DNA from 3 places in the Kocuria sp. LHG3120 genome. Region 1 is predicted to be linked to each of the others. Evidence: predicted binding sites of a transcription regulator. Region 1 holds the regulator's gene; each other region holds the start of a gene.

Region 1 (9,385 bases):
CGGCCGCGCATGTAGGCGAGGGGGGCGACCTCGATGGTGCCCGCCTCCAGGAGGCGGGGGATCGAGTCCGGGTCCATCATGTCGTGCAGCGCGTCGTAGAGCGGGCGCAGGTACGGGTCGATCTTCTCGCTGAGCGTCCCGGGCAGGAAGCCCAGCCGCTCCCCCGCCTCCACGGCGGGGCGCGTGAGGATGATCCGGGAGACCTCCTTGGCCTGCAGCGCCTGGACGGCCTTCGCCATGGCCAGGTAGGTCTTGCCGGTGCCGGCGGGACCGATGCCGAAGACCACGGTGTGCTCGTCGATGGCGTCCACGTAGGTCTTCTGGTGCAGCGTCTTGGGGCGGATCTTGCGGCCGCGGCTGGAGAGGATGTTCTGCGTCAGGGCGCCGCTGGGGCGGGCGGTGAGGTCCCTGCCGATCAGCTCGAGCAGCTGGGTGATGACCTGCGGGGTGACCGCGGTCTCGCGGCCGGCCAGGACCTTCAGCTCGTCGAAGAGGGTGGCGACGATCCGCACGGGCCCGCTGGGGCCCTCGATGCCGAGCTCGAGACCGCGCGGGCTGGTCGTGAGGCCGGGGAACGCCGTCTCCACCTGGCGCAGGGTGTCGTCCCCGGAGCCGAGGCACCGGACCATCGTCTCGCGGTCGGGGAAGGTGATGACGGTGCGGGCCGTCAGGGGGTGCGTGGTGCCGGGCAGCGTCTCAGTCATGGGTCCGGCCGCGCGGGCCGTGCTCTCGCTCTCTCGTGGGTCGCCGTGGTAGGGACGGCGGACGGGACTCGTCCTCTCCCCAGGGTACCGCGCGGCTCCGGCACCGGAGGTCGCCGGCCGCACATTGCGATTTGGTATCGGTCACGCCCGCCGGGGCTCCTCGGCTGGGGGCGTCCACGGGCCCTGTGCTGGAATGGTCCGGTCCTCCGGCAGGGGGACGGGTGCGGCCTCCCCCGGTGCCGGCACCGCCCCCCACCCGATCCCGGAAAGCCGAGGTGCGCGTCCCCCCATGGCCACTGCCCGTTCCCGGCCCCGGTCCGCCCGCGGCCGGCTCCCCGTGCTCGCCCTGTCCGCCGCGGGCGTCCTGGTCCTCGGCGCGTGCGGCACCGGCCCGGAGACCGCCCTCGAGGGAACGGTCAGCGCGTCGGGCGCCGCGCCGGCCGCGTCCACCACGGCGAGCACCGCGGACGGCCGGGTGGCCACCACGAAGCTGCCCGTCTACTGGGTGGGCCGTGCGGACGGCGAGGAGCGGCTGTTCCGCGAGTTCCGGGACGCCTCCGAGGCGGCCGCGGCCGTGGACCCCATCGCGGCGGCGGCGGCGCTGATGACCGGGGCGACCCCGGAGGACCCGGACTACCGGACGCTGTGGTCCCCGGTGGACCGGGTGGGCGCCTCGACGTCCCCGGGCGGGACCATCACCGTGGACCTGCCGTCCGAGGCCTTCCGCCCGGACCTGGACGACCGCGAGGTCCGGCTGGCCCTCCAGCAGCTCGCGCACACCGTGACCGCCACGGCGGCCACGGCGGGTCTGCTGCCGGAGGGCTCCGCGGCCGAGGTCGTGGTGCTCGTGGACGGCCGGCCCGACGAGGAGGTCTTCGGCTCCGTGCGCCTCGACGGCCCCCTCCGCCCCGACGAGGCGCTGGAGGCCCCGCTGTGGCTCGACGAGCCCCGGCAGGACGAACGGTCCGAGGGGACCCTCACCCTCTCGGGACGGGCGCTGGACGAGGTGCGGGACTGCCGGTGGACCGTGGCCGGACCGGACGGGGAGCGCGTCTCGAGCGGCGCGGCGGACGAGGTCCCGCGGGGCGACGGGACCGCCGGGTTCCGGGCCGAGCTCGAGCTGGAGCCGGGCCCCTACGTGGTGACGGTCGTCGGCCGGGACGCCGAGGGCGGGACCGTGCGCGACGACAAGGACGTGGAGGTCGTCCCCGGCTGAACCGGCCGCCCGGGACTCATCAGGTCCCGGACGCCCAGCGGCCGAGCGCGGCGCTGAGCACCGCCAGCGCGGCCGGTCCCGCCGTGGAGCTGCGCAGCACCTCCGGGCCGAGCCGGACCGCGAGGGCCCCCACCCCGGCCAGGACCTCGCGCTCCGCCGGCGCGACGCCCCCCTCGGGCCCCACCACCAGGACGATCCGCTCGGCCCCCGCCCACGGGGCGCCGGCGGCGCCGGCCAGGTCGGCGAGGGAGTCGTGCGCCTCCTCGTGCAGGACGAGGCCGCGGGTCCCCGGCTCCCCGAGCAGGCGGGCGAGCTCGCGGGTGGTGGACAGGGGCAGCACCTCGGGCCAGGCGGCCCGCCGCGACTGCTTGGCGGCCGCCGCGACGGTGTGCACCCACTTCTCGTGGCTCTTGGCGGCGCGCTCCTTCTTCCACCGCACGATCGAGCGGTCGGCCTGCCAGGGCACCACGGCGTCGACGCCCAGCTCGGTGGCCGTCTCCACGGCCAGCAGGTCCCGGTCGCCCTTCGCGAGGGCCTGGGCGAGGACCAGCCGGGGCGTGCGGGCGGGCTCGGTGGTCACCGAGACCACGCCGACCTCCATGCTGTCCCGGTCCCCCGCGCGCAGCTCCCCGGTGGCCCGGGTCCCCGCGCCGTCGACGAGCTCGAGCCGCTCACCGGGCGCGAGCCGGCGCACGGTGACGGCGTGCCGGGCCTCCGGGCCGGTGACAGTGAGCGCCGCCCCGGGGCCGAGACCGGCGAGCCGGCCCGGCTCGACCTTGAAGACCGGCAGGCTCACAGGTCGGAGAACCGGTCCTTGAGCCGGGAGAAGAAGCCGCCGGAGCCGGCCGGGGAGTTCAGGGTGGTGCCGGTGGACTGGTCCTCGCCGCGCAGCCGGGACAGCTGCTCGAGCAGCTCGCGCTGCTCGTCGTCGAGCGCCGTGGGGGTCTCGACCTCGAGGTGGACGAACAGCTCGCCCCGGCCGCCGCCGCGCAGCCGGGTGGCCCCGAGCTCGTGCAGGGTGACGGTGTGGCCGGTCTGCGTGCCGGGGGCGACGGGCACCTCGCGCTCGCCGTCGAAGGTCTCGAGGGTCACGGTGGTGCCGAGGGCCGCGGAGGTCATGGGCACCCGGACGCGGGCGTGCAGGTCGTCGCCCTGGCGCTCGAACGTGGGGTCGGGATCGACCTTGAGCTCGACGTAGAGGTCGCCGTTCGGCCCGCCGGCTGTGCCGGCCTCGCCCTGCCCCGAGAGGCGGATCCGGTTGCCGGTCGAGACGCCGGCGGGGATCTTGACGGTCAGCGGGCGGCGGTCGCGCACGCGGCCCTCGCCGTAGCACTCGTGGCACGGGTGCTTGATGACGGTGCCGAAGCCCTGGCAGGTGGAGCACGGCGCCGCCGTGACCACGGTGCCGAGGATCGACTGGACCTGGCGCTGCACCTGGCCGGATCCGTGGCAGACGTCGCAGGTCTCGGGCTGGGTGCCCGCCTGGCAGCAGGTGCCGTCGCAGGTGGGGCAGACCACGGCGGTGTCCACGGTGATCTTCTTCTCCGTGCCGAAGACCGCGTCCCGGAGGGTGACCCGGACGTTGATCAGGGCGTCCTGGCCCTGGCGGGTGCGGGACGCGGGTCCGCGCCGGCCGGAGCCGGCGCCGCCGGCGCCCTGGAAGAAGGTGTCGAAGATGTCGGCGAAGCCGAACCCCGTGCCGGGGAAGCCCCCGCCGAAGCCGGTGTCGGTGCCGTTCTCGTTGCCGGTCGCGTCGTAGACGCGCCGCTTCTCGGGGTCGGAGAGGACGTCGTTGGCGTGGGAGAGGCGCTTGAAGTCCTCGGCGGCCTCCGGGCCGGGGTTGACGTCGGGGTGCAGCCGGCGGGCCTTCTTGCGGTAGGCCTTCTTGATCTCTTCCTGGCTGGCGTCCCGGGACACGCCCAGGGTCTCGTAGTGATCGCTCACCGTGGTCCGTTCTGTCGAGAGGTCTGTGGTGGGTTTCGCTGGTGGGCCCCGGGGGACGGGGCCCGCGGGGGCTCAGCCCCCGAGGATACGGGAGAGGTAGCGGGCGACGGCGCGCACGGCGGCCATCGTGGACGGGTAGTCCATGCGCATGGGGCCCACGACCCCCACCTTGGACTGCGGCCCGTAGCCGGTGGCGACGACGGCGGCCTCGGACAGGGGGCCCTCGGCGTTCTCCGTGCCGATCCGCACGGCCACCCCGCGGGCGTCCTGCTCCATCTCGGAGAGCAGCCGGAGCATCACCACCTGCTCCTCGAGGGCCTCGAGGACCGGGCCGATGCTCAGGTGGAAGTCCCCGGTGGAGCGGGCGAGGTTGGCGGTGCCGGCCATGACCATGCGGTGCTCGGCCCCGCCCGCCGCGAGGGCGCCGACGGCCTCCGCCACGGCGGCGGCGGCCGGCTGCAGCGGCGGGGCCGTGCTCGCGGTCATCACGGCGAGGGCGTCCGGCACCGCGGTCAGGCAGCGCCCGACCGCGGCGGCCAGCACCCGGGCGCGCAGCTCGAGCAGCTGGGACTCCTCGAGCGGCGCCCGCAGCACGGCGACGCGCTGCGCCACCCGGCCGTTGGTCGGGATGAGCACCACCAGCACCCGGCCGGCGCCGAGGTCCACGACCTCGACGTGGCGCACGGTGACCCCGGAGGCGTGCGGGTACTGCACGACCGCGACCTGCTGGGTGAGCTGCGCGAGCAGCCGCACGGTGCGCTCCATGACGTCGTCGATGTCCGCGGCGTCGTCCAGCAGCCGCTGGATGGCCCGCCGTTCCGGACCCGAGAGCGGCTTGACGGCCGCGATCTGGTCGACGAACGTGCGGTAGCCCTTGTCCGTGGGGATCCGGCCCGAACTCGTGTGGGGGGCCGTGATCAGGCCCTCCTCCTCGAGCGCGGCCATGTCGTTGCGCACGGTGGCCGAGGAGACGCCGAGCCGGTGCCGGTCCACGAGGGCCTTGGAGCCGACCGGCTCGCGGAAGTGCACGTAGTCCTCCACGATGGCCTGCAGGATCTGCAGTCGTCTCGGATGGTTCACGTCGCTCCTCCCCGGTTCGTCCACGCCCCCGAAGATGCCCTGGCACTCGGGTGGCCACAGTGCCAACGGCGTCCAGTGTAGCCCCCGTGTCCGACGGCCGGTCGCCCCCGCGGTTTGGTACGCTTCCGGCTGATCCGCGCCGGACGCGCGGCACCGCGACCCGGGAGGACGACCATGAGCCACCACGGCTGGGGGCCGCGCAGCCTCGACGACGACGCCCTCGCCCGCCGCCGGCCGGTCTCCGCGGAGGTCCCGGTCGCCCCGGGGATGATCCTGGAGGACGTCGCGACCGGCTGGGTCGGCGCGGTCGTGTCCCTGGAGACCATCGGTGGGATGCGCGTGCTGGGACTCGAGGACCGGAGGGGGCGGGTCAAGGCGTTCCCCCTGGGACCGGGGTTCCTGCTCGAGGGCGAGCCCGTGGTCGTCGTCGAGCCCCGCCGGGCCCCCGCGGCGCGCAAGCCCTCCCGCACACGCTCGGGCTCCGTGGCCGTCGAAGGGCTGCGCGCTAGCACCGCCAAGGCCTCCCGGGTGTGGGTCGAGGGCTACCACGACGCCGAACTGGTGGCCAAGGTGTGGGGCCACGACCTGGCGGTCGAGGGCATCGTCGTGGAGCCGCTGCACGGCATCGACGACCTGCCCGCCGCCGTGCGGGAGTTCGGGCCGGGCCCCGGGCGGCGGCTCGGCATCCTCGTCGACCACCTCGTGGCCGGCTCCAAGGAGTCGAGGATCGCCGCGGAGACCATGCGCCTGCCCGGCGCAGCGGGCAACGTCCTGGTGCTGGGCCACCCGTACGTCGACATCTGGCAGGCGGTCAGGCCGCGCACCCTCGGCATCGACGCCTGGCCCGTGGTCCCGCGGGGCACGGACTGGAAGACCGGCACCGCCGCCGCCCTCGGGTGGCCGCACCGCACCCCCGGCGACCTCGGCCGGGCCTGGCAGCACATCCTGTCCCGCGTGGACAGCTACGCCGACCTCGAGCCGTCCCTGCTGGGCCGGGTCGAGGAGCTCATCGACTTCCTCACCGCCCCCGGGGCCTGACCCGGCGCCCCGCGTGCACGGGCAACGCCCAGCAGATCGTCACAAAGGCACACGTGCGCGGGGCCGATCCTCCGCCCTCCGGGCCGGTCGGTAGGATGGTCGTGTCCCACCCACCGTCCGCGGCCCCGCCGCGGTCCCACCGCCGAAGGACATCCGTGCCCGTGCAGACCGACCCCCGACCGAGCCGCGACGACGCCGGGGCCCCGTTCGAGGGCCTCTCCCCCGTGGCCCAGCCGCTGACCGTCACCGAGGACCACCAGTGGGCGACCCTGGCGCACTTCGGCGGCGTCATCGGCTTCCTCCCCTCGTTCCTCGTCCACCGCGTCTTCCGCGGGCGCGGCCCGTTCACGGAGCAGGAGTCGATGGAGGCCATGAACTTCACCCTGCTGCCGACCCTCGTGGTGGTCACCGGGATCCTGTTCGCCCCGGTGCCGTTCATCGGCTGGTTCTTCGCGCTCGCCGCCGCCGCCGCGTGGCTGCTGCTCGCCGTCGGCTCCCTGATCGGCGGGGTCCGGGTCAACCGCGGCGAACCGCACCTCTACCGCTTCAACACCCGGCTCTACGACCGGCTCGTCGAGCGCCTCCGCGAGCGGTCCCGGGGGCGCGCCGCGCGCGGCTGATCCCGGTCCGCGCCGGGGACGTCCCTGACGGACGCATCCGTTCCCGACGGGTGCGTCCGTTCCTCGTGCGGGCGCCCCGGCCGGGGTGCCCCCGTCAGGCGAGCAGCCGCCGCACCACGGCGTCGCCGAGGAGCCGGCCCCGCAGGGTCAGCACCAGCGAGCCGCGCAGCGCCGCCGCGGGCTCCACCAGCCCGTCGGCGATCAGCCCGGCCACCGCGGTCCGCCCGCCGCCGGCCAGGGCGGTCGTGGGCAGGCCGTCGCGGATCCTGGCCTCCAGCATCACCCGCTCGAGGTGGCGGGTGTCCGCGTCGAGGATCTCGCGCCCGGCCGCCGGCGACTGCCCGGCGCGCACCCGGTTCGTGTAGGGCACGGGGTGCTTGAGGTTCCACCAGCGCGTCCCGCCCACGTGCGAGTGCGCCCCGGGCCCGATCCCCCACCAGTCCTGGTTGCGCCAGTAGGCGAGGTTGTGCCGGCTGCGGTGGGCACCGGCGTCCGCGCCCTCGGCGGGCCGGGCCCAGTTGCTCACCTCGTACCACTCGAAGCCGGCCTCGGCGAGGACCCGGTCCGCGAGCTCGTACTTGTCGGCCTGGTCGTCCTCGTCGATCGGCGGGACCTCCCCGCGCCGCATCCGCGCCGCGAGCTTCGTGCCGTCCTCGATGATCAGCGAGTACGCGGAGACGTGGTCGGGCTCGTAGCCCACCGCCGTGCGCACCGAGTGCTCCCAGTCGGCCAGGGACTCCCCCGGGGTGCCGTAGATGAGGTCCACGCTGACGCCCAGGCCGGCCTCGCGCGCCCACCGCACGGCCCGCGGCACGTTGTCGGGGTCGTGCGTGCGGTCCAGGACGGCGAGCACGTGCGGGACGGCCGACTGCATCCCGAAGGACACCCGGGTCACCCCCGCCGCCGCGAGCACCGCGAGGGACTCGGGCGTCACGGAGTCCGGATTGGCCTCGGTGGTCACCTCCGCGCCCGCCGCGAGCCCGAAGCTCTCCGCGGCCTGCGCCAGGACCGCGGCGAGGTCCTCGGCGGGCAGCAGCGTGGGGGTGCCGCCGCCGAAGAACACGCTGTGCAGCGGGCGGGGGGCCACCCCGGAGTCCTCCAGCACCCGGCGCGCCCAGCGGACCTCCGCCGCGGCGTCCCCGGCGTAGGCGTCCTGGGACACCCCCGCCCCGAGCTCCACGGCCGTGTAGGTGTTGAAGTCGCAGTAGCCGCACCGGACCGCGCAGAACGGCACGTGCACGTAGAGGCTGAGCGTGCGGTCGGCGGAGCCCACCGCGGCGGAGGGCGGCAGCAGTCCGTCGAGCGGGCCCGGCAGGCCCTCCGGCTGGGCGGGGGCCACTACTTCTTCTTGTCCTTCGCCCCGGACTCGTCGGAGGACAGCGCCGCGACGAACGCCTCCTGGGGGACCTCCACCCGGCCGACCATCTTCATCCGCTTCTTGCCCTCCTTCTGCTTCTCGAGCAGCTTGCGCTTGCGCGAGATGTCGCCGCCGTAGCACTTGGAGAGCACGTCCTTGCGGATCGCCCGGATGTTCTCGCGGGCGATCACCCGGGAGCCGATGGCCGCCTGGATGGGCACCTCGAACTGCTGGCGCGGGATGAGCTCGCGCAGCTTGCCGGTCATCATCACCCCGTAGGCGTACGCCTTGTCCCGGTGGGTGATCGCGCTGAAGGCGTCCACCGGCTCGCCCTGCAGGAGGATGTCGACCTTCACGAGGTCCGCGGCCTCCTCGCCCTCGGCCTTCCAGTCCAGGGACGCGTAGCCCTTGGTGCGGGACTTGAGCTGGTCGAAGAAGTCGAAGACGATCTCGGCCAGGGGCAGCCGGTAGCGCAGCTCCACCCGGTCCTCGGAGAGGTAGTCCATGCCCTTGAGCTGACCGCGCTTGGACTGGCACAGCTCCATGATCGCGCCGATGAACTCGGACGGGGCCAGCACCGTCGCGGCCACCATGGGCTCGCGGATCTCGGCGATCTTGCCCTCGGGGAACTCGGAGGGGTTCGTGACCGCGCGCTCGGAGCGGTCCTCGAGGGTGACGTTGTAGCTCACGGAGGGCGCCGTGGAGATCAGGTCCAGGTTGAACTCGCGCTCGAGGCGCTCCCGGACGATCTCGAGGTGGAGCAGGCCCAGGAACCCGCACCGGAAGCCGAAGCCAAGGGCCGCGGAGTTCTCGGGCTCGTAGACCAGGGCGGCGTCGTTGAGCTGGAGCTTGTCCAGGGCGTCGCGCAGGACCGGGTAGTCGGAGCCGTCGATGGGGAACAGCCCCGAGAAGACCATCGGCTTGGGGTCCTCGTAGCCGCCCAGGTTCTCGGCCGCCGGCCGCTGGTGGTTGGTCACGGTGTCCCCCACCCGGGACTGGCGCACGTCCTTGACCCCGGTGATGAGGTAGCCCACCTCGCCCACGCCGAGCCCCTCCGTGGGCTTCGGCTCGGGCGAGATGACCCCGATCTCCAGCAGCTCGTGCTGCGCGCCGGTGGACATCATCCGGATCCGCTCCCGCGGGGTCAGCTTGCCGTCGACCACGCGGATGTAGGTGACCACGCCGCGGTAGGTGTCGTAGACGGAGTCGAAGATCATGGCCCGCGAGGGCGCGTCCGCGTCCCCCTGCGGGGCGGGGACCAGCTCCACGATCCGGTCGAGCAGCGCCTCGACGCCCTCACCGGTCTTCCCGGAGACCCGCAGCACGTCCTCGGGGTCCACGCCGATGAGGTTGCCGAGCTCCTGGGCGTACTTCTCCGGCTGGGCCGCGGGCAGGTCGATCTTGTTCAGCACCGGGATGATCGTGA
Region 2 (10,917 bases), on a different contig from region 1:
CCCGTGGGCCGCGACCTCCCCGGAGCCGCCGGTCGGGCCGGCCCTCCGGGTGCCCGACCGGCTGCGGGACAACGCCGCCGCGGCGGCGGTCGAGCAGCTGCTGCGCCGGACCGCGGCCCTGCGCGCCGAGCTGCGGGCCCGCCCGCTGACCACCCTGCGGGCGGGCGGGATCGGCGTGCGCGAGCTGCGCCGGCTGCGCTCCGCCCTCGGGATCGAGCACCCCGAGCTCGTCCGGCTCCTCGGTCTGGGCGAACTGGCCGGGCTCGTGCGGCTGGACCCGGACACCTCGGCCTGGCGCCCCGCGCCGGCGCCCTTCGAGGACGCCGAGCGCGCCGGCCAGTGGCGGCACATGGTCCGGTCGTGGCTGGCCTCCGACGTCGTCCCCTCCGCGGTGGGCCTGCCCCTCGCGGACGGCACGGTCGTCGGCGTCCTCACCCGCGGCACGCACGCCCCGGAGGCCCCGGTGGTGCGCCGGGCGCTGCTCGCCGCCCACGCCGAGCTCGCCGAGCGGGCGCCGGGGGGCCACGGCCCCGAGGACGTGCTGGCGCTCGCCCGCTGGCGGCGCCCGCGGCTGGCCCGCGCCCTGGACCGGTGGGGCCCGGGGATGCTGACGGAGGCCGCCGAGCTCGGCCTGGTGGGCGCCGACGCCCTCACCGAGCCCGGCCGGGCGCTCGCGGAGGACCGGCCCGAGGACGCCGTCCGCTCCGTGGCCGGGTGGCTGCCCGCGCCCTCGCGGACGGTGCTGCTGCAGAGCGACCTCACGGCGACGGCCACGGGCCACCTCGCCCCGGACGTGGCGCGCGCCCTCGACCGGCTCGCGGAGCCGGAGGGCCACGGGCCCGTCCCGCGGCACCGCTTCAGCGAGCGCTCCCTGCACCGGGCGCTCGACGCCGGCTGGACCCCGCCCTCGATCCTGGCCTGGCTCGAGGAGCACGGCAGGGGCCCGGTGCCCCAGGCCCTGGCCTACCTGGTCGAGGAGGCCGGCCGGGGGCACGGGCGGATCCGGATCACCCGGGCGGACTGGGTGCTCACCGGCGAGGAGGAGCTGCTGGAGGCGCTCGCCGGCTCCCCGGACCTCGCGGGGCGGCGGCTGCGGCGGCCCGCCCCCGGCGTGCTCGTGGTCGACGCCGGGGAGGAGGCCCCCGGCCGGCGCCGGGGACCCGCCGGCCGGGAGGGCGGGCTCCGGGAGCTCGCGGCGGCCGTCCGGGCCACCGGCACGGAGCCGGCCCTCGACGTCGCCCCCGCGGAGCCCGCGCCGCAGGTCCCCGCCGCGGACCCGACCCTGCTGCTCGAGGTGCCCGCCCCGCGCCTGCCCGTCCGCTCCGCGGAGGAGATCGAGGACCTGGTGGACCGGCTCACCGGCCGGGACCGCGCGCGGCGCCCGCCGGACGACCCGGCCGAGGACCTGACCGACGACCCGACCGACAGCGGAGGAGCCGCCACATGGGACCCCTGATCGTCCAGAGCGACCGGACCGTGCTGCTCGAGCTCGACCACGAGGACGCCGACGACGCCCGGCGGGAGCTCGCGGCCTTCGCGGAGCTCGAGCGCGCCCCGGAGCACGTGCACACCTACCGCATCACCCCGCTGGGCCTGTGGAACGCCCGGGCCGCCGGGCTGGACGCCGAGCAGGTGCTCGACGTCCTCCTCACCCGCTCCCGCTTCCCGGTCCCCCACGCCCTGCTCCTGGACATCGACGAGACGATGTCCCGCTACGGCCGCCTGGTGCTCGAGCAGGACGCGGTGCACGGGCTCGTGCTGCGCTGCCACGACGCCCCCGTCCTGGAGGAGATCGCCCGGCACCGGAAGATCGCCCCGCTGCTCGGTCCCCGCATCGACGGCTCCACCACGGTGGTGCACGCGAGCGCCCGCGGCCAACTCAAGCAGCTGCTGCTCACCGTGGGGTGGCCGGCGGAGGACCGGGCCGGCTACGTGGACGGCACGCCCCACCCCGTCGCCCTGACGGAGACGGACCCCGTGACGGGCGAGGCCTGGGCCCTGCGCCCCTACCAGCGCCACGCGGTGGAGAACTTCTGGGCGGGCGGCAGCGGCGTCGTCGTCCTGCCGTGCGGCGCCGGCAAGACACTGGTGGGCGCCGGGGTGATGGCCGCGAGCTCGACGACGACGCTCGTCCTGGTCACGAGCACGGTCTCGGCGCGGCAGTGGAAGGCCGAGCTGCTGCGCCGGACCACCCTGACGGAGGACGAGATCGGCGAGTACTCCGGGGCCGTCAAGGAGGTCCGCCCGGTGACGATCGCCACCTACCAGGTGCTGACGGCGCGCCGCGGCGGGATCCACCCGCACCTGGAGCTGCTCGACGGGCACGACTGGGGGCTGATCGTCTACGACGAGGTGCACCTGCTGCCCGCCCCCGTGTTCCGGATGACCGCCGAGCTGCAGGCGCGGCGCCGACTGGGCCTGACGGCCACCCTGGTGCGCGAGGACCACCGCGAGGGCGAGGTGTTCTCCCTCATCGGCCCGAAGCGCTACGACGCGCCGTGGCGGGAGATCGAGGCCCAGGGCCACATCGCCCCCGCCGACTGCGTCGAGGTCCGGGTGGAGCTGCCCCTCGCGGACCGGATGGCCTACGCCTCCGCGGAGGACGCCGACCGGCACCGCCTCGCCTCGTCCTCCGCGCACAAGCTCGACGTCGTGGCCCGGCTCGTGGCCCGCCACCGCGGGGAGCCGGTGCTCGTGATCGGGCAGTTCCTGGACCAGCTCGACGAGCTGGGCGCGCTGCTGGCCGCCCCGGTGCTCAACGGCAGCACCGGCACGGCCCGGCGGGAGAAGCTCTTCGCCGCGTTCCGGGCCGGGGAGCTGCCGGTGCTCGTGGTCTCCAAGGTCGCGAACTTCTCGGTGGACCTGCCGGAGGCCTCGGTCGCGGTGCAGGTCTCGGGGGCCTTCGGCTCCCGCCAGGAGGAGGCGCAACGCCTGGGCCGGCTGCTGCGGCCCAAGCACGACGGCCGCCCGGCGACCTTCTACACCGTGGTGGCCCGCGACACCGTGGACGCCGACTACGCGGCCCGGCGCCGCCGCTTCCTCGCGGAGCAGGGCTACGCCTACCGGATCGTCGACGCCGCCGCCGTCGAGGCCCCCGGCGAACTCCCCGAGGACCGGTGAGCGCCGTTCAGGCGGCATTCAGGGTGTTCCGAGAAAATGGGCGGCGTGAAGAACGACAACCCCGAAGCGAAACTGCTCGTCGTCGACGACGAGCCCAACATCCTCGAGCTGCTGGCCACGTCCCTGCGCTTCGCCGGCTTCGAGGTGGTCACCGCCGCCAACGGCCGTGACGCCCTGGCCAAGGCGGAGTCCGAGAACCCGGACCTCGCGGTGCTCGACGTCATGCTCCCGGACATGGACGGCTTCACCGTGACCCGCAAGCTGCGCGCGTCCGGGCAGCACTTCCCCATCCTCTTCCTCACGGCGAAGGACGAGACCGAGGACAAGGTCACCGGTCTGACCGTGGGCGGCGACGACTACGTCACCAAGCCCTTCAGCCTCGACGAGGTCGTCGCCCGCATCCGCGCGGTCCTGCGCCGCACGCAGCCCGCCGAGGAGGACGACTCCCGGCTGCGCGTGGACGACCTGGTCCTCGACGACGACGCGCACGAGGTGTTCCGGGGCGAGCGGGAGGTCGACCTGTCCCCCACCGAGTTCAAGCTGCTGCGCTACCTCATGCTCAACCCGAACCGGGTGCTGTCCAAGGCGCAGATCCTCGACCACGTGTGGGAGTACGACTTCAACGGGGACGCCTCGATCGTGGAGTCCTACATCTCCTACCTGCGCCGCAAGATCGACAACGACCCCGAGCTGCCCCCGCTGATCCACACCAAGCGCGGCGTCGGCTACCTCCTGCGCTCCCAGCACAAGAACCACTGACCCGGTCCCGGGATGCACACCCTGTCCTCCCGGTGGCGCTCGGCATCGCTGCGCTCGCAGCTCATGGTGCTCACGGGACTGCTCCTGGCGCTGTCCATCCTGGTGACGAGCTTCGTGGCGATCTCGGTGCTGCGCACCTCGCTCCTGAACGACATCGACCGCGGGCTGCGGGACTCCGTCCGGCCGGTCTCCACGGTGCTGGTCGCCGACATGGGCGGGGCGCAGGGCGTCCAGGTGCCGCACGCCGGGTTCCTGCTCGACGCCGACGGCGAGACCCTCGCCGAGGCGGTGCACACCCCCGAGGGCGTGCTCGAGCGGCGGCCGGACCTGTCGCAGGTCGACCTCGAGCACGTGCGGGAGAACCCCTTCGAGCCGACGACCGTGGGCTCCGTGGACGCCCCGGACCGCCGGTGGCGGGTGGTCGCGGCCGAGACGGAACGGCTGAACCTCGTGGTGGCGGTCGCCGAGCCGCTCGACGACATGAACGCGATGCTCAGCGCGGTGACCCTCCTGACGCTGAGCTTCGGAGTGGCGACCCTGTTCGCGGCCATGGCGGTCGGCTGGATCCTGGTCACCCGGGCGTTCGCGCCCCTGCACCGGGTGGAGCAGACCGCCGCCCGGATCGCCGAGGGCGACCTCTCCCAGCGCATGGAGGGCTACAACCGGCAGACCGAGATCGGCCAGCTCTCGGCGTCGCTCAACGCGATGCTCGGCCACATCGAGGACGCCTTCGACGCCCGCACCCGGTCCGAGACCAAGCTCCGGCGGTTCGTGGCCGACGCCTCCCACGAGCTGCGCACGCCCCTGGTGACCATCCGGGGCTACTCGGAGCTCTACCGGCACGGCGCCCTGCAGGAGCCCGAGGACGTGGCCGGGGCGATGTCCCGGATCGAGTCGGAGGCGAAGCGGATGACGCAGCTCGTGGAGGACCTGCTGATGCTCGCGCGCCTCGACGAGCGGCGGCCCGCGGAGAACGTCGACGTGGACCTGCTCCACCTCGCGTTCGACGCGGCCGGGGACGCCCGCGCCTCCGCCCCCGACCGGCGGATCGAGGTGGGCGGCCTGGGGGGCGGGGGCCCGGTCTCGGCATGGGTGCACGGCGACGAGTTCCGGCTGCGCCAGGTCGTGGCGAACCTCGTGACCAACGCCCTGCGCTACACCCCGGAGGGCACGCCGATCGAGATCGCGGTGGGCGTGGAGCGCTCGGTCGACGACTCCTTCAACGCCGTCCTGCAGGTGCGCGACCACGGCCCGGGCATCCAGGGCGAGGACGCGGAGCGCGTCTTCGAGCGCTTCTACCGGGCCGACTCCTCCCGCACGCGCGAGACCGGCGGGACGGGGCTGGGGCTGTCCATCGTGGCCGCGATCGTCCAGCAGCACGACGGCACGGTGCGGCTCACCGAGACCCCCGGCGGCGGGGCGACGATGACCGTGCGCGTGCCGGGCATCGAGCCCGCCGACGACGCCCCGGAGGTGTGAGCGGGCCCGTCAGGACTCGTAGGTGCCCTGGTGGAAGCGCAGCTGCCAGGGCCCCAGCTCGTTGCGGGAGTCCTCCCGGACCCACAGGGAGCTGCGCAGGCTCGTGCGGTCCCCCGCCGTGAGCCGGTAGACAAGGTGCACGGCCGCGGGGCCGAGCTCGGTGGCCTCCAGCACGTGCACGTCCACCGCGCCGAGCCCGGGTTCGCGGGGCAGCCGGTCGAGGACGTCCGCCCGGGAGCGCCACGACCCCGAGGCACCGACCTCGGCGAAGGCCTCGTGCAGCAGCTGGCCCAGCCGGCCCGGGTCCGCCCTGACCTCCGGGCGGAGCAGGTCCCGCTCGAGTTCCTGGACGGTCTCCCCCGCCGTGCGGCCGCGGGCGAGCTCCTCCTCGTGGGCGAGCAGCTCGCTCAGCAGATCGGGGTCGTGCCGGTCCTCGAACGCGCCGGGATCCGTGTCCTCCCCCGGCCCTGGGGCCTCCACCAGCGGCGCGGCGTCCACCGGCTCCGGGGCGTCCAGCAGCTCCCGGGCCGGGGTCCGGGTGCCCGCTCCGTCCGGGTGCCGGGCGGCGCCGTCGAACCCGGGTCCCTCGGGCGCGGGGCGACCGGTCTGGAACGCGGTGGCCACGGCCCGGGCACGGATGTCGGCGGCCTCGTTGAGCTCGTGGCCGGCGTGGCCCTTGACCCACTCGAAGCGCACGTCGCGGCCCGCCATCGCGGCGTCCAGGGCCTTCATGAGCTCCACGTTGAGGACGGGCTTGCCGTCCCTCTTCTTCCAGCCCTTCTTCTTCCAGCCGGGCATCCACTTCGTGATCGAGTTAATGACGTACTGGCTGTCGCACAGCACCCGCAGGGGCTCGTCGGGGCGGTGTGCCGTGGCCTCGAGCAGGTCCAGGACGGCCTTGAGCTCGCCCATGTTGTTGGTGCCGTGCGGCCATCCGCCGGCCCGCCAGGTGTTGTCGTCGATGTACCAGGCCCATCCCGCGGGACCGGGATTGCCCAGCGCGGAGCCGTCGGCGGCAGCAGTGATCGTCATGGCACTCATCTTTTCACGGCGCCCGGACGCCGTGCGCCACGGGCCGCGTGCACCACCGGCTCAGTCGCCGGGCTCCTGCTCGAGCTGCTGCTGGGCGACGTCGCGCACCCCGGCGACCCTCGACACCTGCACGGCCGCCGTGCGCAGGTCCGTCTTGCCCTCGAGCCGCAGGAGCAGCTCCACCTCGGTGCCCTCGGACCCCTCGACCGTCCGGCTCGAGACCACGGAGGCGCTCAGCTGCAGCTCGTCGACCACCGTCAGGACCTCCCGCAGCACGCCGTGCCCGTCCTCGTAGCGCAGCCGGAGTCCCTGCGGGGCCACCATCCCGGGCAGGCGGCGGGAGAGCGGGGTCAGCAGGATCGCGGAGACGAAGTGCAGGCCCGTGGCGACGACGGCGAGCGGCACGAGCCCGGCCCCGCAGGCCATCCCGATGGCCGCGGAGAGCCAGATGCTCGCAGCCGTCGTCAGGCCGTGCACCACGTCCCGGTTCGTGAAGATCACGCCCGCGCCCAGGAAGCCGATGCCCGTGATGATCTGGGCCGCCACGCGGGAGGGGTCGGGACCGGCGTCGATGCCGGGCAGGACACCGAAGCCGTAGGCGGACACGAGGGTGAACACCGCCGACCCGGTGCCGACCAGGGCGTGCGTGCGCAGTCCGGCGCTCTTGCGCCGCAGCCGCCGTTCGAGGCCCACCAGCGAGGTGAGCCCGAAGGCGATCAGCACGAGCGAGACCTGGACGGGGACCGCGTCCCACACGACGACGTCCACGGCACCTCCTCCGGCAGCTGGTGCTCACGATTGAACACCACTTCCGGCCCTGCGGCACCAGGTGCGGGACGACGACGGGCCGGGCACCTCCGCGAGGTGCCCGGCCCGTGCCGGATGCGTGCTGGGCACGCTCGACGGGTCAGCCGTCGATCACATCATGCCGCCCATGCCGCCCATGCCGTCGTCGGCACCGGCGCCGGCGCCCGCGGGCTCCGGCTTGTCGGCGACGACGGCCTCGGTGGTGAGGAACAGCCCGGCGATGGACGCCGCGTTCTGCAGCGCGGACCGGGTCACCTTGACCGGGTCGTTGATGCCGGCGGCCATCAGGTCCTCGTACTCGCCGGTGGCGGCGTTGAGGCCGTGGCCCTGGGCCAGACCGCGGACCTTGTCCACGACCACGCCGGCCTCGAGGCCGGAGTTGATCGCGATCTGCTTCAGCGGGGCGTCGATGGCGACCTTCACGATGTTCGCGCCGGTGGCCTCGTCGCCCGTGAGCTGCAGCTTGTCGAACGCCTTCTGGCCGGCCTGGATCAGGGCCACGCCGCCGCCGGCGACGATGCCCTCCTCCACGGCGGCCTTGGCGTTGCGCACGGCGTCCTCGATGCGGTGCTTGCGCTCCTTGAGCTCGACCTCGGTGGCGGCACCGGCCTTGAGGACGGCCACGCCGCCGGCCAGCTTGGCCAGGCGCTCCTGCAGCTTCTCGCGGTCGTAGTCCGAGTCCGAGTTGTTGATCTCGGCGCGGATCTGGGCCACGCGGCCCTCGATCTCCTCGGCGGTGCCGGCGCCGTCGACGATGGTGGTCTCGTCCTTCGTCACGACGACCTTGCGGGCCTGGCCCAGCAGGTCCACGGTGGCGGTCTCGAGGGAGAGCCCGACCTCCTCGGTGATGACCTGGCCACCGGTGAGGATGGCGATGTCGGCCAGCTGCGCCTTGCGGCGGTCGCCGAAGCCGGGGGCCTTGACGGCCACGGACTTGATGGAGCCGCGCATCTTGTTGAGCACCAGCAGCGCCAGGGCCTCGCCCTCGACGTCCTCGGCGATGATCAGCAGCGGCTTGCCGGCCTGCATGACCTTCTCGAGCACGGGGACCAGGTCCTTGACCGCGGAGATCTTGGAGTTGACCACGAGGATGTAGGGATCCTCGAGGACGGCCTCCTGGCGGTCGGCGTCGGTGACGAAGTAGCCCGAGAGGTAGCCCTTGTCGAAGCGCATGCCCTCGGTCAGCTCGAGGTCCAGCCCGAAGGTGTTGGACTCCTCGACCGTGATCACGCCCTCCTTGCCGACCTTCTCCATCGCCTGGGCGATGAGGCGGCCGATCTCGGGGTCGCCGGCGGAGATCGACGCCGTGGCGGCGATCTGCTCCTCGGTCTCGACCTCCTTGGCGGAGGCCAGCAGCTCCTCGGTGACCGCGGCGACGGCCTTCTCGATGCCGCGCTTGAGGCTCAGCGGGTCGGCGCCGGCGGCCACGTTGCGCAGGCCCTCCTTGACGAGCGCCTGGGCGAGCACGGTGGCGGTGGTGGTGCCGTCGCCGGCGATGTCGTCGGTCTTCTTGGCGACCTCCTTGACGAGCTCGGCGCCGATCTTCTCGAACGGCTCGTCGAGCTCGATCTCCTTGGCGATGGACACGCCGTCGTTCGTGATCGTGGGGGCGCCCCAGGCCTTCTCGAGGACCACGTTGCGGCCGCGCGGGCCGAGGGTGACCTTGACGGCGTCGGCCAGGGTGTTCAGGCCCCGCTCGAGTCCGCGGCGTGCCTCTTCGTCGAAAGCAATCATCTTTGCCATGTGACTTCGTCCCTCCTGGACGGTAGACAAACGGTCGACCTCCACGGTGCCCGCGACGGACGGCGCGCACGACGGCGGACTCTTCCCGACGCCGTGCGGCACCTCACCGTGGTGGTTGAGGTGTCACTCCTGTGCCGGTGGCTGCCCGGGTCGGGCCGGGGACCGAGCCATTAGCAGTCCACACGACTGAGTGCTAATCGCAATCTTGGCACTCGTCCCCGGAGAGTGCAAACCCCTGAGCCGATTCCGCTCAGCCCTGCCACTCCTCGCGCAGGACGCCGTAGACCATCCGGTCGTAGTACTCGCCGCCGACCCTGCGGGCCCGGCGGATCCTGGCCTCTTCGGTGAAGCCCAGCTTCACCGCCACGCGGCACATCCCCGCGTTGCCGCTCCACGTCTCCAGGTCGAGGCGGTGGGAGTCGGAGTGGGCGAAGAGGTAGTCGATCCACAGGCGCATCGCCTCGGTGCCGTAGCCGCCGCTCCAGTGCTCCGGGGAGTACACGGTGATGCCCAGGGAGCGCAGCGGCAGCAGGTGCGTGCCGTCACCGGGGTCCTCGGTGGGCTTCTCCGACCAGTACCAGGACACCTGCCCGATGAACCGGTCGTCGGCGGCGTCGGCGATCACCATCGTCTCGCGCGGGTCCGGCCAGTCCCCGGCCGTCACGTGCTCCCGGAGGGTGCCGAGCCAGCGCTGGGCGCCCTCGGCGGTGAAGTTCGGGTAGAACGGGCCGTCCGTGCGCTGCCACTCGTGCTCGCCGCCGCCGGCGGGCGGCGTGATCCACGCCTCGTAGTCGACGAGGTCCTCCTCGGTCCAGTCGCGGACGCGGACTCGGCTTCCTTCGATCTGCACGGTGGTTCCTTCCGGTGGCGTCGGGGGTGGACGACGTCGTGGCGAACGGCGTCGGAACGGTCGGGGTCCGGGGCCGACGGGGACGCCTCGAGGACCGGGCCGGCTCAGGACCCCGTGGACGTGGCGCCCGGCGCCGGGGCGGCCTCGCCCGGGGCGTTGAGGAACGAGAACACCCCGACGCCGAGGGTCAGCACCCCGGCCAGGACGATGGCGGTGAGCTCCCGGGCGCCCACGCGGACGGTCGGCCGGACACCGCGGTGGGCGCCCTGGCGGGGCCCGTCCTCGGGGACGTCGTCGAACTCGTCGTGCGGGTACTGGGTCATCCGTGGTCTCCTCGCTGCCGGCGCAGCCTGGCCACGAGCATCGGGTCGTGCTCGAGGGCGGCGCGGGTGTCGATCAGGACGTTGAGCCGCTGGTAGTAGTGGGTGGGCGAGAGGTTCAGGCGGCGGCGGATCTCCATCTCCTTCGCCCCCTGGTACTTCCACTGCAGGTTCTCGAGCGACAGGATCTCGCGGTCCACGGCGTCCAGACCGGCCCCCTCCCCGGGCTCTTCCCGGCCGGGGGCGGCCTCCCCGTCGGGCACCGGCTCCGCGCCGGGAACGGCGGCGTCGTCGGCCCGGGCGTCCGCGGGCACCGCGTCGTCGGGCACTGCGTCCGCGGGCACCGCGTCCTCGCCGGTCACCGCGACTCGGCCCGCGGCCGCAGGGAGAGGGTGGTCAGCTGCGCGTCCTCGCCCGCGTCCACGACGGCGCGCACCGCCGCGGCCACGGACTCCGGCCGCAGGTAGCGCTCCGGGACGTACTCGTTGCCCAGGCCGGCCTGGATGTCCCGCTGCATCTGCGTGTCGACCGGGCCGGGGTGCACCGAGCTGACCACGATGCCGTCGGCCTCGACCTCCTGGCGGAGCGAGTCGGCGAGCGCGCGCAGGGCGAACTTCGAGGCCGCGTAGACGGCGTCCCCGGCGCGGGCGTTGAGCCCCGAGCCGGAGTTGAGGAACACGACCTTCCCCCGGGCCGCTCGCAGGGCCGGCAGCAGGAGCCGGGTCAGCTCCGCGGGGACCACCACGTTGAGCTCGAGCTGGGCCCGCCAGTCCGCCACGGAGGCGGCCTCCACCGTGGTGCGCCCGG
Region 3 (10,917 bases), on a different contig from region 1:
GGCGGAACCCGGAGTACCGGGCCACCCGCCGGACCGTGTCCGGCTCGACGCCGCCGGGGCCGCCCGGGGAGGTGACCCCCGGGTCCGGGCGCGGGACGCCGGCCTGCACCGTGCTCACGAGGGCACCCCCTGGAGGAGCGTGCCGGGGAGCCGGGTCTCGAGGGCCGGCGCCATCGTCCGCGCGTAGGTCCAAGTGAGGTGGTGCGGGTCGAAGAAGACGTGCACGTTGCCCACCACGGGACGGCACAGCCCCTCCGGGCAGATGAGATCGGTGAGGTCGAGCGAGGAGAAGCCGTTCCGGTCCCGGAGGGCGTCGGCCGGGTTGACGGGCGCCAGGACCTGCTCGACGGGCACGCGGCACCGGTCGGCGTCCTGGCCGTGGCGCACGGCGCACTCGTAGGGGTTGAAGTCGAACCGGGGATTGTCCCGGAAGCCGACGACGTCGATGCCCTGGCCCGTGAGGCGGTCGACCAGCTCCGGGAACCCCCCGACCATGGCCTCGGCGGGACCGTCCATCCGGGCGGCGTAGGTCGAGGTCGTCATGACCGCGTCCGGGGCGAGCCGCTCCACGTACTCGATCGCCGCGGCGTTCCCCTCGTGGCACGCGTCCCCCTCCGGGCGCACCGCGAAGGCGCAGCCCGGCTGCAGCACGGCGACGAGCTGCCAGTTGCGCTCCTCAGCGAGGGGGATCACCGCGCCCATGAACTGCTCCATGTGGGAGTTGCCGACCACCGCGATCGTCCGCTCGGGGTCCGGCAGGGCCGGGGTCTGGCGGCAGTACTGCTCGAGGACCTCCTGCTCGGGGGCGAACGCCCCGGAGCAGGGCTCGGGCAGACCGACCCACTCGTCGCCCAGCGCGGAGGCCAGGGGCAGGGCGGGGGCGTCCGGGTCGCCCCGGAACTCGAAGCCCGGGTCCAGCACCGCCGCCCCGGGGTTGTTGCGGGCGGCGTCCTCCGCCAGCGCGGCCTCCCGCCGTGCGTCGGCCTGCTGCCACGCCAGCACCGGCACCGCCACGAGCGCCAGGCTCACCGCCACCGACACGGCCAGCCGCCGCTTGTCCCGCTCCGGCCACGCCCACCGCTGGAACGGGCGCTCCACGAGCTTGGTGGCGGCCACCGCCAGCAGCAGGGAGACCAGGATGATCGCGACCCCCGACCGCGGCCCGGCCACGGGCCGGTCCCGCAGCACCAGGTAGGTGATCAGCAGCGGCCAGTGGATGAGGTAGAGCGCGTAGGAGGCGTCCCCCAGCCGCACCAGCGGCCGCGAGGCCAGCAAGCGGTCCAGGCCGAAGGGCGAGCCGGAGTGCCCGGCCACGATGATCGCCGCGGCCGAGAGCAGCGGCCACAGGGCGATCCAGCCGGGGAAGGCCCCCTGCACGTCGATCAGCACCCCGACCGAGACCATGCTGAGCATCCCGGCCCAGCCCAGCACCACCCGCACCGACCGCGGCGGCTTCAGGTACGGCACCGCGAGGGCCAGCAGGGATCCGAGGGCGAACTCCCACAGCCTGGCCCGGGTGTCGAAGTAGGCGAACCCTTGGTCCGTGGCGGTCGTGTGCACCGACCAGGCGAGGGAGACCGCGAAGACCAGCCCGAAGATCACCGCCAGCACCGGCACCGGCCGCCGGCGCCCGCCCCGGCACACGAGCCACGCCGCCCCGAACACCAGCGGCCACAGCAGGAACACCTGCCCCTGCACCGACAGGGACCAGAAGTGCTGGAACGGGGAGGCCGTGGAGTCGTCGGCGGCGTAGTAGTCCACCTCGGCCAGCGCCAGCGCCCAGTTCTCCACGTAGAACACCGAGGCCAGCGCCTCCGTGCGGACCCGGTCGATCCGCGCCTCCGGGAAGAACCACCACGCCAGCACCAGGGTGCCCAGGATCGTGAGCACAGCCAGCGGCAGCAGCCGCTTGAACACGTGCAGCCAGTACCGCCCCAGCGCCAGCGGCCTCCCCGCCTCGAGCTTGCGCACGAAGGACAGGGTCAGGAAGAACGCCGAGATCAGCAGGAAGATGTCCACTCCCCCGGACACCCGGTCCAGGAACACGTGGTAGACCACCACGAGCAGCACGGCGACGAAGCGCAGCCCCTGCACCTCCGGACGGAACCCGGCGTACCGGGCCACCCGCCGGGCCGTGTCCGGCTCGACGCCGGCGGGAGTGCTCTGCGCACCGAGGGTCGTCATGGGCATCTCCTGGGAACACCGTGCCGCCGGGGGCGCGGCAGTGGTCGGACGGACCCCCGCACTCTACCGGAGGACCCGGCGCGGACCCCGGAACGGACGCGGACCCGCCCCACCGGTGGTGGGACGGGTCCGCGGGGCGAGCCGGCTCGGCGCCGGCCGTCAGTGCCGGCCGTCAGTGCTGGTGGCCGTGGCCGTGCCCCTCGTCCTCGGCGGGCTTGTCCGTCACGAGCGTCTCAGTGGTCAGCACGAGCGCCGCGATGGACGCGGCGTTCTGCAGCGCCGAGCGGGTGACCTTGACGGGGTCGATGATGCCCGCGCCGACCATCTCGACGTACTCGCCGGTGGCGGCGTCGTAGCCGTGCCCGGCCTCGAGCTCGGCGACGCGGGAGGCGACCACGGCCCCGTCCTGACCGGCGTTCTGGGCGATCCAGTACAGCGGCTGCCGCAGCGCGCGGCGGACGATGCCGAGCGCGGTCGCGGCGTCCCCGGTGAGCCCGAGGTCGGACTCGTCGAGGACCTTCGCGGCCTGCACGAGGGCGGTGCCGCCGCCGGCGACGATGCCCTCCTCGAGGGCCGCGCGGGTCGCGGAGACGGCGTCCTCGATGCGGTGCTTGCGCTCCTTGGCCTCGACCTCGGTGGCGGCGCCGACCTTGATCACGGAGACCCCGCCGGCCAGGCGGGCGAGCCGCTCCTGGAGCTTCTCGCGGTCCCACTCGGAGTCGGTGCGCTCCACCTCGGCGCGGATCGTGGCGACCCGGTCCTGGATCTCGGCCGGGGTGCCCCCGCCGTCGACCAGGGTGGTGGTGTTCTTGGTGACCGTGACGCGCCGGGCGGTGCCCAGCTGCTCCAGGGTGACCTGGTCGAGGCTGATGCCCAGCTCGCTGGTGATGAGCTGGCCGCCGGTGAGGACGGCGAGGTCCTGCATGATCGCCTTGCGGCGGTCGCCGAAGCCGGGGGCCTTGAGGGCCACGACGTCGAGGGTGCCGCGCAGCCGGTTGACCACGAGGGTGGACAGGGCCTCGCCCTCGACGTCCTCCGCGATGATGGTCAGCGGCTTCTTGGCCTGGAGGACCTTCTCCAGCACGGGCATGAGCTCGGGCACCGAGGAGATCTTGCCCTGGTACAGCAGCACCAGGGAGTTCTCCATGACCGCTTCCTGGCGCTCGGCGTCGGTCACGAAGGACGGGGACAGGTAGCCCTTGTCGAACTGCATGCCCTCGGTGACGTCGAGCTCCACCTCGGTGCTCGAGCCGTCCTCGATCGTGATGACGCCGTCCTTGCCGACGGTCTCGAAGGCCCGGGCGATGAGCTCGCCGATCGCCGGGTCCTGCGCGGAGATGGTCGCCACGTGGGCGACGTTGGTGCCCTCCACCGGGCGGGCGTTCTCGAGCAGGCGCTCGGAGACGGCCTCGACGGCCTTCTCGATGCCGCGCTTGAGGCTCAGCGGGTCGGCGCCGGCGGCCACGTTGCGCAGGCCCTCCTTGACGAGCGCCTGGGCGAGCACGGTGGCGGTGGTGGTGCCGTCGCCGGCGACGTCGTTGGTCTTGGTCGCCACCTCCTTGGCGAGCTGGGCACCGAGGTTCTCGTACGGGTCGTCGAGCTCGACCTCGCGGGCGATGGTCACGCCGTCGTTGGTGATCGTGGGGGCGCCCCACTTCTTGTCGAGCACCACGTTGCGCCCGCGCGGGCCGAGGGTGACCTTGACGGTGTCGGCGAGCTTGTTGACGCCGTTCTCGAGGGACTTGCGGGCGGCGTCGTCGAACGCCAGCTGCTTGGCCATGGGCGAAGAGCTCCTTCTGGGGTGGCTGGGGTCGCCAGCGGGTTTCGGGGTCTGGATCGGCGAAGGGTGCCCGCCGCGGGCCCGCCGGAACAGCGGGGCGTGCGGCGGGCACCCTTCGTCAGGACTGCGCGGTCTGCGCCGGGTCGGTGCGGCCCGGTCTACTTGACGACGACGGCGAGCACGTCGCGGGCCGGGAGGACCAGGTACTCCTCGCCGTTGTACTTGACCTCGGTGCCGCCGTACTTCGAGAAGATCACGACGTCGCCCTCCTGGACGTCGACCGGGATGCGGTTGCCGGAGTCGTCGACACGACCGGGGCCGACCGCCAGGACCTTGCCCTCCTGGGGCTTCTCCTTGGCGGTGTCCGGGATGACGAGACCGGACGCGGTGGTCTGCTCAGCGGCGAGCGGCTGGACGACGATGCGATCCTCGAGAGGCTTGATGGAGACCGACACGATCTCTCCTTGTCTGTAGGGGTGGAAAACGGTGGGCGACCGCGGGCGGAGCCCGCCGTCGAGCTTCGGGCCGATCGGCGCACCGACCGTCGTCGCGGTGCCGGTCGATCGCCTGGCCCTTAGCACCCTCACCCGGAGAGTGCCAAGGCCAACTGTAGGAGCGGGCTGGCAGTCGGTCAAGGCGAGTGCCAGCGCGCCGACCCCCGCGGGAACGTCCGGCGGGAATTAGGGCACGCCTGTGTTCGCCAATGATTTGCCTCACGCCCGCCCGACCCTCTAGGTTGAGCGGTAAGGCAACCCTTACCTCGGCCGAGCAGCGGTGCCCTCCTCGACGTCCCCGCACATCCGTGCGCAGGTCCGTCGCGCCCATCGGATCCTGCCGGCGTCCTCCACCCCGGAGCACGCCGGCGCCCTCTGCACGAAGGAAGACCATGAACCGCACCCAGCACCCGGCTGCCCTCCTGGCCGTCGCCGGTGTCCTCGCCCTCACCGCCTGCGGCACGGCCCAGGGCGACGAGGCCGCCTCCGCGGAGTCGTCCGCCCCCTCCGCCGCCACGGTCGAGGTCGAGGACAACTACGGCACGCAGACGGTCGAGGCCCCGCCGGCGTCCGTCGTCGCCACCGACAACCGCACCTTCGAGACGCTCGCCGAGTGGGGCGTCGAACTGGCGGCGGCCCCGCGCGCCCTCATGCCGGACACCATCGCCTACGCCGACGACGAGTCCGTCGTCGACCTCGGCAACCACCGCGAGCCCGACCTCGAGGCCGTCGTCGCCGCGGACCCCGACCTCATCGTCAACGGCCAGCGCTTCGCCGACTACCGCGAGGACTTCGCCGACCTGGTGCCGGAGGCCACCATCGTCGAGCTCGACCCGCGGGAGGACGAGCCCTTCGACGAGGAGCTGAAGCGGCAGACCTCCGTCCTGGGCCAGGTCTTCGACCGCGAGGACGAGGCCGAGCAGATCAACGGCGACTTCGACGCGGCGATGCAGCGCGTCGTCGACGGCTACCGGCCCGGCGACACGGTCATGGCCGTCACCGTCTCCGGCGGCGAGATCGGCTTCATCGCCCCGGGCAACGGACGCACCCTGGGCCCGCTGTTCGAGATCTTCGACTTCGCACCGGCCCTCGAGGTCGAGGGCGCCAGCGACGACCACCAGGGCGACGACATCTCCGTGGAGGCGATCGCCGACTCGAACCCCGACTGGATCCTCGTGCTGGACCGCGACGCCGCGATCTCCGCCGAGGACCCGGAGTACACCCCGGCGCAGGAGGTCATCGAGAACGCCGCGGCCCTGCAGAACGTCACCGCGGTGCAGGAGGGCCAGGTCGTCTACATGCCCCGGGACACCTACACCAACGAGGGCATCCAGACCTACACCGAGTTCTTCGACACCCTGGCCGACGCCATGGGCGCGCAGGACTGACCCATCGTCCGGACGGCGGTGGCGGGGTCCGCCCCACCACCGCCGTCCGCCGGGCACGAGGCCGGAGGAAGGACTGACCCCATGTCGACGATCGTGTCGAGACCCCCCGCGGCGAGCAAGGGCTCGCTGTTCGACTGGAAGCTGCTGCTCGGTGCGCTCGGCGTCCTCGCGCTGCTGGCCGCGTCCCTCCTCACGGGGGTCTACGACGTCTTCGGCGCCGAGGACGGCGACGAGATGTTCGCGATCACGCGGATCCCCCGCACCATCGCCTTGGTCCTGGCCGGCGCCGCCATGTCCATGTCCGGCCTGGTGATGCAGCTGCTCACGCAGAACCGCTTCGTGGAGCCCACCACCACGGGCACCACCGAGTGGGCGGGGCTCGGGCTGCTGCTCGTCGTGCTCCTGATGCCCACCGCCACGGTCCTCACCCGGATGCTCGGCGCCGTGACCGCGGCCTTCATCGGGACCATGGTCTTCTTCCTCTTCCTGCGCCGCGTCTCCCTGCGCTCCTCCCTCATCGTGCCCATCGTCGGCATCATGCTGGGCGCGGTGGTCGGGTCCGTCTCGACGTTCCTGGCGCTGCAGACGGACATGCTGCAGAACCTCGGCGTCTGGTTCGCCGGCAGCTTCACCTCGGTGCTGCGCGGTCAGTACGAGGTGCTGTGGATCGTGCTCCTGGTCGGGATCGCGGTGTTCCTCGTGGCGGACCGGCTCACCGTCGCCGGGCTCGGCGAGGACGTCGCCACCAATGTCGGGCTGAACTACCACCGCACCGTCCTGCTCGGGACCGGGCTGATCGCGGTGGCCACCGGCGTCGTCACCGTCGTCGTCGGCAACCTGCCCTTCCTGGGCCTCATCGTGCCGAACATCGTCTCGATGGTCCGCGGCGACGACCTGCGCAGCAACCTGCCGTGGGTGTGCCTGCTCGGCATCGCCATCGTGACGCTGTGCGACCTCATCGGAAGGATCATCATCATGCCGTTCGAGATCCCCGTGTCCGTGATCCTCGGGATCGTCGGCGCCGTGGTTTTCGTCTGCCTGCTCCTGAGGCAGCGTCGTCGTGTCTGAGGCCGTGCTCAGCACTCCCGCACCCGCACCGGCCGCGGCGCCGGCGGCCCCCGCCGCACGGGGCCGCGCCGGGGCCTTCCCCACCCCGCGGGCCCGGCGGCGGTACTGGACGGTCGTCGCCGTGCTGGCCCTCGCCTCCGCGGGCTTCGCCTTCGGCCTGCTGGCCTGGGACAACCCGATGCCGGTCGGCTCGGACGGCTTCTGGCGGATCGCGGACCGCCGGGTGACGAGCGTGGTCATCATGGCGGTCGTGGCCTTCTGCCAGGCGATCGCGACCGTGAGCTTCCAGACGGCCACGAACAACCGGATCATCACCCCGTCGATCATGGGCTTCGAGTCCCTCTACGTGGCGATCCAGACGTCCACGGTGTACTTCCTGGGCGCCGCGGGGATCCTCGTCCTGCAGGGCGTGCCGCAGTTCCTGCTGCAGGTCGCCCTCATGGTCGCGCTCTCCCTCGCGCTCTACGGCTGGCTGCTCTCCGGCCGGTACGGGAACCTGCAGGTGATGCTGCTCGTGGGCATCATCATCGGCGGGGGCCTCGGCTCCGTCTCGACCTTCATGCAGCGTCTGCTGTCCCCCAGCGAGTTCGACGTGCTCTCCGCCCGGCTGTTCGGCTCCGTGACGAACGCCCAGGCCGACTACCTGCCGGTGGCCGTCCCGCTGTGCCTGCTGGCCGGCGGCGCCCTGTGGCTGAGGTCCTCGCGCCTGAACGTGGTCGCCCTCGGACGGGACGTGAGCCTGAACCTCGGCCTGCGGCACCGCGCCGAGATCATGGGCACCCTCTTCCTCGTCTCCGTCCTGATGGCCGTCTCCACCGCCCTGGTGGGCCCCATGACGTTCCTCGGCTTCCTGGTGGCGACGCTCGCCTACCAGTTCGCCGACACGTACGACCACCGCCACCTCTTCCCCGTGGCGGTCCTCACCGGGTTCCTCGTCCTGACGGGCGCCTACTTCGTCCTGAACCACGTCTTCTACGCCCAGGGCGTCGTCTCGATCATCATCGAGCTCGTCGGCGGCTCCGTCTTCCTCTACGTCATCCTCCGAAAGGGCCGGCTGTGATCACCCTGACCAACGTGCGCAAGGACTACGGCGGTGAGGTCACGGTCGGACCCGTCGACCTCGAGATCCCGTCGGCCGGCATGACCGCCCTGGTCGGCCCCAACGGGGCGGGCAAGTCCACGCTGCTGACGATGATCGGACGCCTGCTCGGCCTCGACGACGGCAGCATCGACATCGCCGGCTACGACGTGGCCCGGACCCGGTCCAAGGACCTCGCCCGGATCGTCTCCGTCCTGCGCCAGGAGAACCACTACATCACCCGGCTCACCGTGCGGCAGCTGGTGGGCTTCGGCCGCTTCCCCCACAGCCGCGGCCGGCTCACCGCCGTGGACGACGAGATCATCGGCAGGTACATCGACTTCCTCGGCCTGGCGCCGCTGGAGCACCGCTATCTCGACCAGCTGTCGGGCGGCCAGCGCCAGCGCGCGTACGTCGCCATGGTCCTCGCCCAGGAGACCGACCACGTGCTGCTGGACGAGCCCCTCAACAACCTCGACATGCGGCACGCCGTGTCGATGATGCAGCACCTGCGGCGGGCCTGCGACGAGATGGGGCGCACCATCGTCATCGTGCTCCACGACATCAACTTCGCCAGCCACTACGCGGACCGGATCTGCGCCGTCAAGGACGGCCGGGTCGCCGAGTTCGGCGAGCCGCACGAGATCATGGACGGCGCGGTCCTCACCCGGGTCTTCGAGACCCCGGTGACCGTCATCGACGGCCCCCGGGGCCGTCTCGCCGCGTTCTACTGACCGGTGCCCGCCCGGACGGGCGGGCGGGGGCGGATAGGGTGGACCGATGCAGAACGAGGCGACCGACATCGCACCCCTGCTCACCGCCGAGGGGAGTCGCCTGCTGGAGGCCGTGGGCCCCTACGACGCCGACGACGCCCTGGGGGCCGCGACCCGCCTGCGCGCCGCGGGGCACGATCCCCGGCTCGTCTCCGCGGTGCTCACCCAGGCCCGGCTCCGCGCCAGGGCGCGGGAGAAGTTCGGCGACTTCGCCGACCGCATGCTCTTCACCCGGGCCGGCCTCGAGCAGGCCACCCGGCTGCGGGTGGCCGCCCTGCACGCCCGGCGCTTCGCCGACGCGGACCTGGTGCACGTGGCCGACCTCGGCTGCGGCATCGGCGCGGACGCGCTCGCGCTGGCCTCCCTGGACCGCCGGGTCACCGCCGTGGAGCTCGACGAGACCACGGCCGCGGTGGCCACGCTCAACCTCCTCCCCTTCCCCGAGGCCACGGTGCTGCAGGCCGACGTCGAGCGGCTGGACCTCACTACCCTGCCCGGCGGACCGCCGGACGGGGTGTGGCTGGACCCGGCCCGGCGCACCACGTCGTCGTCGGGCACCCGCCGGATCTTCGACCCCGAGGCGTTCTCCCCGCCCCTGTCCTTCGTCGAGGCGCTGGCCGGGCGCGGCCTGCCCGTCGGGGTGAAGCTGGGGCCGGGCATCCCGCACGAGGCGGTCCCCGCCGGGTGCGAGGCGCAGTGGGTCTCCGACCGGGGCGACGTGGTCGAGGCCGTGCTGTGGTTCAACGCGGTGGCCCGCCCCGGCGTGCGGCGGGCGGCGCTCGTGCTCTCCGAGCACGGGTCCGCGGAGCTCACCAGCCCCGAGGACCACGACCCCGCCCACGCCGACGCCGTGGTCGGACCCGTGGGCGCGTACCTCTACGAACCGGACGGCGCGGTGATCCGGGCGGGGCTCGTCACGGACCTCGCCCGGCAGCTGGGCGCGCGGCTGATCCACCCCCGGATCGCCTACCTCACCTCCGACGAGCTCGTGCGCACCCCGCTGGCCCGGGCGTACCGCGTCCGGGAGGTGCTGCCGCACACCGTCAAGGTGCTCAAGCGGTGGGTCCGGGAGCACGAGGTCGGCACGCTCGAGATCAAGAAGCGCGGCACGGACGTCACCCCGGAGGAGCTGCGCCGCCGGCTCGCGCCGAAGGGCCCCGGACGGGCCACGCTCGTGGTCACCCGGACGGCCCCGGGCCCCGGCCCGGGAGGCCCGGGGCGGGGCGGCGCGGGGCCCGCGGAGCAGCGCGTCGTGATCGTCGTGGAAACCGTAGACTGATGGCTCCGCGGGCCGACCGGCCCGCCCCCAGAGCACGGAGGACCTGCCGCGTGGAGATCTCGTTCGCCCGCTCCCACCAGTCGACGCTGGGCGTCGAGTGGGAGATCGCCCTCGTGGACGGCACCACCGGGGATCTCGTCCCCCGGGGCCGGGAGACGTTCGAGGCCGTCCTGGACGCCCACCCCGCCTGGGGCACGGACGGCGACCACCCGCACCTGACCGGGGAGTTCCTGCTCAACACCGTCGAGCTGGTCACCGGGGTGTGCCGGGACGTCGCCCACTCCACCGAGCAGCTGTCCACCATGCTGGACGAGATCCGCAAGGTCACCGACCCGCAGGGCCTCGAGGTCTTCGCCGCCGGCACCCACCCGTTCGCCCGCTGGCAGGACCAGCAGGTCACCGACAAGCAGCGCTACCACAAGCTCGTGGACCGCACCCAGTACTGGGGCCGGCAGATGGTCATCTACGGGGTGCACGTGCACGTGGGCCTCGACTCCCGGGCGAAGGCGCTGCCCGTGCTGGACGGGCTGCTGACCTACTACCCGCACCTGCTGGCGCTGTCCGCGAACTCGCCCTTCTGGGCGGGCGAGGACACCGGCTACGCGTCCCAGCGCTCCATGATCTTCCAGCAGCTGTCCACGGCGGGGCTGCCGTACCACTTCCCGTCCTGGGACGCCTACGAGCAGTGCATCACGGACATGATCGCCACCGGCATCATCGAGGAGATGAGCGAGGCCCGCTGGGACGTGCGCCCCGTGCCCCGGCTGGGCACCGACGAGGTGCGCTTCTGCGACGGGCTCTCGACCCTGTGGGAGGTCGGGGCGCTCACGGCGCTCACCCAGTGCCTCGCGGAGTCCATCTCCCGGGACGTGG

The links. Region 1 encodes HrcA, which represses chaperone genes, less so after heat shock. Its sites were predicted from a motif close to TTNGCACTCGNNNNNNNCGAGTGCNAA; they were not measured.
Region 2: groL (chaperonin GroEL) is a predicted target of HrcA. The motif match lies at 9,111-9,137, and genes of this name have one in related genera.
Region 3: groES (co-chaperone GroES) is a predicted target of HrcA. The motif match lies at 4,585-4,611, and genes of this name have one in related genera.

Annotation. Positions count from the first base shown of each region.
Region 1 is NZ_JAFCWG010000002.1:388,272-397,656, forward strand. It holds gene ACP7CD_RS05790 (PhoH family protein) at 1-704, opposite strand, end outside; gene ACP7CD_RS05795 (GerMN domain-containing protein) at 994-1,920, shown strand; gene ACP7CD_RS05800 (16S rRNA (uracil(1498)-N(3))-methyltransferase) at 1,940-2,716, opposite strand; gene dnaJ (molecular chaperone DnaJ) at 2,713-3,864, opposite strand; gene hrcA (heat-inducible transcriptional repressor HrcA) at 3,937-4,944, opposite strand; gene ACP7CD_RS05815 (DUF3097 domain-containing protein) at 5,119-5,982, shown strand; gene ACP7CD_RS05820 (DUF4870 domain-containing protein) at 6,138-6,602, shown strand; gene hemW (radical SAM family heme chaperone HemW) at 6,697-7,941, opposite strand; gene lepA (translation elongation factor 4) at 7,941-9,385, opposite strand, start outside.
Region 2 is NZ_JAFCWG010000006.1:45,630-56,546, reverse strand. It holds gene ACP7CD_RS12705 (helicase-associated domain-containing protein) at 1-1,456, shown strand, start outside; gene ACP7CD_RS12700 (DNA repair helicase XPB) at 1,444-3,120, shown strand; gene ACP7CD_RS12695 (response regulator transcription factor) at 3,157-3,879, shown strand; gene ACP7CD_RS12690 (sensor histidine kinase) at 3,892-5,358, shown strand; gene ACP7CD_RS12685 (RNase H family protein) at 5,368-6,390, opposite strand; gene ACP7CD_RS12680 (MgtC/SapB family protein) at 6,451-7,158, opposite strand; gene groL (chaperonin GroEL) at 7,309-8,940, opposite strand; gene ACP7CD_RS12670 (GNAT family N-acetyltransferase) at 9,191-9,790, opposite strand; gene ACP7CD_RS12665 (hypothetical protein) at 9,895-10,113, opposite strand; gene ACP7CD_RS12660 (DUF3263 domain-containing protein) at 10,110-10,454, opposite strand; gene ACP7CD_RS12655 (SDR family oxidoreductase) at 10,469-10,917, opposite strand, start outside.
Region 3 is NZ_JAFCWG010000001.1:578,957-589,873, forward strand. It holds gene ACP7CD_RS02680 (acyltransferase family protein) at 1-118, opposite strand, end outside; gene ACP7CD_RS02685 (acyltransferase family protein) at 115-2,184, opposite strand; gene groL (chaperonin GroEL) at 2,357-3,964, opposite strand; gene groES (co-chaperone GroES) at 4,123-4,419, opposite strand; gene ACP7CD_RS02700 (siderophore ABC transporter substrate-binding protein) at 4,851-5,846, shown strand; gene ACP7CD_RS02705 (ABC transporter permease) at 5,928-6,914, shown strand; gene ACP7CD_RS02710 (iron chelate uptake ABC transporter family permease subunit) at 6,907-7,974, shown strand; gene ACP7CD_RS02715 (ABC transporter ATP-binding protein) at 7,971-8,726, shown strand; gene ACP7CD_RS02720 (THUMP-like domain-containing protein) at 8,773-10,044, shown strand; gene ACP7CD_RS02725 (glutamate--cysteine ligase) at 10,095-10,917, shown strand, end outside.